DNA from 2 places in the Vreelandella sp. V005 genome. Region 2 is predicted to be linked to the other one. Evidence: riboswitches for the same ligand, from Rfam matches in the RefSeq annotation. Region 2 holds a riboswitch; the other holds the start of a gene.
The links. Region 2 has a riboswitch for thiamine pyrophosphate ahead of thiM (hydroxyethylthiazole kinase). Riboswitches for the same ligand answer to the same signal wherever they lie in the genome.

Region 1 (3,329 bases), on a different contig from region 2:
AACGAGCGCTTCCTGCTTTAACGAAAATTGGCCCTGCTTTATGCAGGGCCAAGTGGCGAAGTGTACTGGCTGTTGTCGCTTAAAAATTATCGAATAGAGGCAAGCTCTCTTCGAGCAACTGCTCGATGGGGCCGAGCTGGCTTTCATGCAACACTAATAGCGACTCCTCCTTTATGAAGTTTTCAGCGGGCGGCACCAGCAGCGCGAATTCGCCCTCTTCGAGGTGAAATTCATGTATCTCGCGCATGCCAAGTGGGGTAGTGCACTGCGCGCAGCGATAAGTGTCATCTTCGCCATAAACGAGGCGGTGGTACATTTTAAACAGGGTGTACAAGGCCAGGCCGCCTTCAAATGCAGGCCAGCGTGCTGGGGTGTCGCGAATGTCGTTGGTGAGGTCTTGCCCCTCCGCTTCTGCCTCTGCAATAGCATCATCTAATGGGGTAGCCAGAATGGCGGTTCTGTCTGCGGGAAGTGGTGTATTGTGCTTGGAGGCGTGTTCAAAATCCTGCACTGCACGCTTGAAATCAGCGATACCAGAAAGGGGGTAGTCGACATGTTGCAGGTCTTTAGGATCAAAGCCTCCATTCTCCCAGCCATGGATGACCCGTAATGTCATTTGCCCCCGCGTCATTGGGCGGGCCAGCAACATATGCAGCATGATGCGAATATGCAGCTGGCGCTCGTCGGTGTCATTTTTAAATGCTTGGTAGGGGTCCGCAAAAAGCTCGTTTAGGCGACCGGGGGTATGTTCCTTGGCTTCGTTATAACTCATGACAGTGTCCCTTTGAACGAGCTGTTTATTGAGAGCAGTGGGCAATGTTTATCAAAGATCAATAGTGCAGTATGGCGAGCAGAGTCGCTAATTAAAAGTTACTTAAGTTGGCGTTTTGTTACGTAATGACTAAGTCGTTTTGGTGAGATGGTTAAACTAAATAATAAAGAGGTGATTATGTCTGCTCAACTAAGCCGTTTTAACGTACCGGAAACGTTAAATGATCTACCCGATGATATTCGCACTACTATATTGGCCGTTCAGGAAAAAGCAGGCTTTGTGCCGAATGTGTTTTTAATGCTGGCGCATCGCCCCGATGAGTTTCGTGCTTTCTTCGCCTATCACGATGCGCTCATGGAACGTGAGTCGGACTCGCTTACCAAAGCCGAGAAAGAGATGATCGTGGTGGCTACCAGTGCACGTAATCGTTGCTTGTATTGCGTGGTGGCCCATGGGGCTCTCGTGCGTATTTACAGTAAAGATCCGCTGCTAGCGGATCAGGTCGCGATTAATTACCGTGTTGCACCCATCAGTGAGCGCCACCGAGTCATGCTCGACTTTGCCATGTACTGTGGCATTGATGTTGGTGAAATGACCGATGAGTGGCTTGCTCGCCTGCAGGCGGTAGGCTTTAGCCACGAAGACTGCTGGGACATCGGTGCCATAGCGGCGTTTTTTGGAATGTCCAACCGTTTGGTCACACTGGCAGGCACGCCACCCAATGAGGAATTCTATCTGATGGGGCGTGTGCCACGTGAAAGGGCCGCTAACACACCTTAAACTTTACTAAGGTGCTTTTTTGGTTGACGATAGCGCCTTCATTCACTGTCGCCAGGGGAGCCCTGCTTGAGCGGGCTGAGAATGCGCACTGCGCAGACCCTGGAACCTGATCCGGTTCGTACCGGCGGAGGAAGTGCGACATGCTATACCTGACGTCAGCCGTGCTCGGCGCGGCGCTATGCTGCTTTGCTTTTTTGGGCCTACGGGCTCGCTGGGTGGATGGCCCAGTGGACGATTACGTTACCGCCCGCAATTCTCAAACGGCTTCGACCCTAGGACTTTCCTTTCTTGCCTCCGGTATGGGCGCTTGGATTCTATTTGCCCCTCCCGAAATTGGCGCCTTCGTTGGTCCTCTCGCGTTGGCGGGCTATGCGCTGGGATCCGCACTACCGTTTATTGTCTTAGGGCTGTATGGTCCCAAAATTCGCCGTGCCTTGCCGGAAGGGCGTAGCATCGGCGAATTCGCTGGCGCTTGCTATGGTCCAGGTGTTAGACGCTGGGTAACGCTGGTGTCGGTTGGCTATATGGCCTGCTTTTTGGCCGCTGAGTTAACCGCCATTGGCGCAATCACCGCACTGTTGTCAGAGGTGCCACCCGCACTGGTCATTATTGGCGTTGCCCTCACCACACTACTCTATACGGCGGTGGGCGGCTTGCGCGCCAGCCTTGCCACAGACCGATGGCAAGCGTGGCTATTGCTGGCGCTGCTAATCGCGGTGGCGGGCGTTACGTTCTGGCGCCTGCCGTCACTGCCTAGCCAGGTAGCGATGCCTTCCCTTCCGGTGACCAGTGCGCTCAGCGTTGCCTTGACGCTGGTGATTGCCGTCACCGCAGCGAACCTCTTCCATCAGGGATATTGGCAGCGTGTATGGGCGGCGCGGGATGAACAAAGCTTGGGTCGCGGCGCCTGGTTAGGCGGTGGTATGACGGTCGTCGTCGTCATGCTGATTGGCGGTCTGGGCATGTTAGCGGCAATGAGCGGCGTTGCACTTGGCGAGCCGCCGATGCCCTTTTTCGCGCTGCTAATGGAAGCGCCCGCGTGGCTGACCTTACCCGCCCTAGTGCTTGCGGTGACCTTGGTGGCCTCCAGTGTGGATACGCTTCAAAACGGCATTGCGTCGCTTGTCGTTGCCCGCAGTGAACAGCAGGGGGTGTCACTGGCCGCGGCCCGCTGGGTCACCATTGCGGTGATGGTTCCGGTGGTCGTGATTGCGTTACAGGGGCTGTCGGTACTGCGGCTGTTTCTGATTGCTGACTTGCTGTGTGCCGCTATTGTGGTGCCTGTTCTGTTAGGCCTGTGGCATCGAATGACCTCAATGTCGGCTATTGCGGGAGGCATGGCAGGTTTAGTGGGCGCCATTATCCCTGGGTGGTTAAGCCAAGGAAGCCTCGCCGCGGGCGTGGTAACGGCCAGTTTTCCAGGCAGTATTCCCACACTGGGGCCGTTTGTTGGCGCGATAGTCGCCTCAACATTGGTGAGTGTTTTGCTCGCGAGTATAACGAAAAGCAGTAAGTGCTAAGCAACCAAGCAATCAGTACTAAGCAGTAACGTGCTGCTCGCGTTATGCTGATAGCTCTACACCTACCGCAATTGGTGAAACAACCATGAGCTACCCAATCGCACTTAATGAAGAGGCACGCTTAGCCGCTCTTTATGAGCTTGAACTGTTAGACACCCCAGATGAACCTGCGTTTGACCGTGTCACCAGGCTGGTCACTCAGCTGCTGAACGTGCCGATCTCAACCATTACGCTGATTGATGCCGAACGTCAGTGGA
Region 2 (3,329 bases):
ATATGCTCTAATTGGTTCATGACGCCGCAGCGACCTGAAAGGCGAGTGCTGCCTGTCGAGGGTCGGGCTGGCCACAGATCGCGGAAATCACGGCAATACCGTTCGCTCCCGCCCGCTGAACGCTAATGGCATGCGCCGCTTTCAACCCGCCAATCGCTACGCTGGGCAGGGGGCAGGCGTTGACCAATGACGCTAAGCCGCCAAAGCCAATCGGCTGGGCGTGATCCTGTTTGCTGCCAGTCGCAAACACGGGCCCAATACCCACGTAATCGAGTAACGCCATAGGAGCCGCTTGGAGCTGAGAAAGGGTATTGATCGACAGGCCAATAATCGCCTGTTCACCTAGCACTCGTCGGGCTTCCTCAACAGCGGCATCACTCTGACCGACATGCAGACCATCTGCTTGGCTCTCTAGCGCTACCTGTAACCGGTCATTAATGATCAGTGGCACCCCGGTGCCTGCCAGCACTGCTTTTAGCCGCTTGGCTTGAGCAATCATCTGTTCATCGCTGGCACGCTTATCACGTAGCTGCACGATGGTCACACCGCCGCTTACCGCTGCTTCTACCGTCTGCTCTAGGCCATAAGCGTCGCAAAGCGCAGCGTCGGTCACCAAATAAAGCGATAGGTCAAACGGCATGGCGTGACTCCAACTGGGTATGAGCAGTGAGGTCGTCAGGGGTTAGTTGATAAAGCGCATCCAGCAGAGCGACTTGAAAACTGCCTGGGCCCTGCGCCGTTTTACCCGCCTGCTCGCCAGCAACGGCAAAGCAGCCGAGCGCAGCGGCGGTAGCTTCCAGCGGCGCGTCACGGTTAGCCGCTACAAACGCGGTGACCAGCGCGCTAAGACCGCAGCCTAACGTTGTTACCTGGGGCATTAAGGGGTGGCCACCGTTAATACGGTAGTGCTGTGTGCCATTCGTCACCCAGTCGCTTTCGCCGGTCATCGCGACAATGCAGCCGTGTTGTTGCGCCAGTGCTATCGCTGCGTCGATGGCTTGGTCGGAGGCGGCGGTCGAGTCCACGCCGCGGCCTTGGCTGGCTAACCCATTGAGCGCCAGGATTTCAGAGGCATTGCCGCGAATCACGCTAGGCTTTAACGCGAGTAACCGCGTACACAGCGATTGACGATAGCGGGTCGCGCCAACGGCGACAGGATCTAACACCCAGGGAATCGAGTGCTGGCCAGCACTGTCCGCGGCGGTCAGCATTGCGTCAGCCCAGTGGGCAGAGATGGTGCCAATATTGATCGAGAGCCCGGCAGAAATAGCGGTGAACTCAGCCACTTCCTCTGGCGCATGCACCATGGCGGGTGACGCACCAGTGGCTAGCAGCAGATTGGCCGTACTGTTCATGGCGACATAATTGGTCATGCAATGGACTAACGGTGTCGCTGTGCGTAGCGTCGAAAGATAATCGCCAAGCGGAGGTAGGGTCATAGCATCCTCCCGGCGGGGAGGTGGTAAGCGGTACCACGACTCCCTACGCCGGTGTTATCCGGTTCAGGTTCAAAGGGTTCTTCTCAGCTCGCCAATAACGGCGAGCGCCCCTGCCGAACGATTACTATCCATGGCTGCGTTGACCCTGTAAAGCCCAGGGTGAGGGAGGTAGGTGGAAATAGGGCGCCTCAACCCCCACGTTAAGTGGTATAAGCAGTTAACGATCCACATCAGCGACAGGAGAGCATGATGAGTTTTCAAGGTGAGCAGCATCCTGGTGTCGTCGATACGCCCCCGCAAACCCAAGGATTCCGTTTAAATCACACCATGTTGCGGGTGAAGGACCCCGAGCATGCCCTGGCGTTCTACTCCAAGGTATTTGGCATGCAGGTAATGCGGCGGCTGGATTTCGAAGAGATGCAGTTTTCGCTCTACTTCTTAGCCAACCTAGAGCCGAGCGATAACGTGCCACAAGATGCGCAAGCGCGTACCGCCTGGACCTTCAGTCAGAAAGGCCTGTTAGAGTTGACCCACAATTGGGGCACCGAAAACAAAGATGACTTCTCATATCACGATGGCAACGCGGAACCGCAAGGTTTTGGGCATATCTGCTTCAACGTGCCGGACTTAGCCGCGGCTCAAGCGTGGTTTGACCAGCACGACGTTACCTTCGTCAAGCGCGCAGACCAGGGCAAGATGCAAGACGTTATCTTCGTTAAAGACCCGGACGGTTACTGGATCGAAGTGATCCAAGCTGACTTGATGGTGGGAAAGAGCGATTCATGAGACCTAGCAATGGCTAAACTACTGTTCCGGCTACGCCATGTGACCGACGAAGAGGCCATGGAAGTGCGCGACCTGCTCGCTGCCCACGGCTTTGACACCTATGAAACCCAGGCGGGCTTTTTCCGCCTGGGGGTCGATGCCATCTGGCTGCGCAACCCACACCAGCACGATGCTGCCATTGCGGCGTTAAACGCCTACCAGGCGGAGCGCCTTGAGCGTGCCCAGCGTGAGCATCAAGCAGCGGTGGAACGGGGCGAGGCAGAAACCTTATGGCGCCGTTTGGCCGCTCACCCGCTGCAGGTAGTGCTAGTGCTGATAGCGGTGGGGCTGATTGCGGCCCTGACGCTGTTGCCGTTTCTGGGTTTGGCCCGCACCTGAGTCTAAGCCTAGCTTTAAGCGGGCGGCAGATGGCCGCGTTTAAGGTACATCATCACGCCATCGTCGCCCGCGGTTAATGCCGGTGCGGCGCCGCTGGGGTAGCGGCACCAAGTGCCCGCCGTGTAGCTCTGCTCGCTATCGCTCAGCGTGCCTTCCAGAATTAAAAACTCCAAACCGCCCAGCAGCGTGGGGTAAGCAATAGAAGTGCCTGCCGACCACCGTTCCAGGCTGGTGCGCTCCTGCTTGTAGGTATGCAGCATTTTGTAGGCAATGCGCGGGCGCCGGTCGGGCTGCCAGGGAAGCCGGTGGGCAGGCACGGCAAGCTGAAGCGTATCGTTAGGGTCAAACTGATGTAGCTTGACGAAAATCAGCGCGCCCTCTTCGCCAATCTGCGGGGTATGGCCAGTGCCGATGGGGTTCCGAAGGTAGCTGCCCGCTGCGTAGCGCCCATGCTCATCGGCGAATACCCCTTCCAATACCAGGATTTCTTCGCCGCCGCCGTGAGTATGCCGCTCAAACTGCGTGTTGGGCGCGTAGCGGACAAGGCTGGTAGCGCGGGCCACTTCATCACCAATGCGGTCAAACATCATGCGCTCGACGCCAGCACTGGGGGAATCGACCCACTGATACGCTTCCGGGGTAACACAGGCAAAGTGGCTAAAATCGGCGTTTAGACGCATGGGAAAGGACTCTTCGCAGTGAAGGTAAAGTAACGGGGAGGGGTGC

Region 1: it holds a riboswitch for thiamine pyrophosphate, as region 2 does, so the genes downstream of both, ACUN8H_RS07690 (sodium:solute symporter) here and thiM (hydroxyethylthiazole kinase) in region 2, are expected to answer to the same signal.

The regions. Positions count from the first base shown of each region.
Region 1 covers NZ_JBQXYA010000002.1:537,699-541,027, forward strand. Annotated here, with positions in the region: gene ACUN8H_RS07675 (CoA-acylating methylmalonate-semialdehyde dehydrogenase) at 1-2, shown strand, start outside; gene ACUN8H_RS07680 (hypothetical protein) at 80-772, opposite strand; gene ACUN8H_RS07685 (peroxidase-related enzyme) at 950-1,552, shown strand; TPP riboswitch at 1,596-1,703, shown strand; gene ACUN8H_RS07690 (sodium:solute symporter) at 1,693-3,072, shown strand; gene ACUN8H_RS07695 (diguanylate cyclase domain-containing protein) at 3,158-3,329, shown strand, end outside.
Region 2 covers NZ_JBQXYA010000004.1:133,786-137,114, forward strand. Annotated here, with positions in the region: gene ACUN8H_RS11750 (LysR family transcriptional regulator) at 1-20, opposite strand, end outside; gene thiE (thiamine phosphate synthase) at 17-640, opposite strand; gene thiM (hydroxyethylthiazole kinase) at 630-1,439, opposite strand; TPP riboswitch at 1,463-1,561, opposite strand; gene gloA (lactoylglutathione lyase) at 1,689-2,225, shown strand; gene ACUN8H_RS11770 (DUF6164 family protein) at 2,235-2,603, shown strand; gene ACUN8H_RS11775 (cupin domain-containing protein) at 2,618-3,283, opposite strand.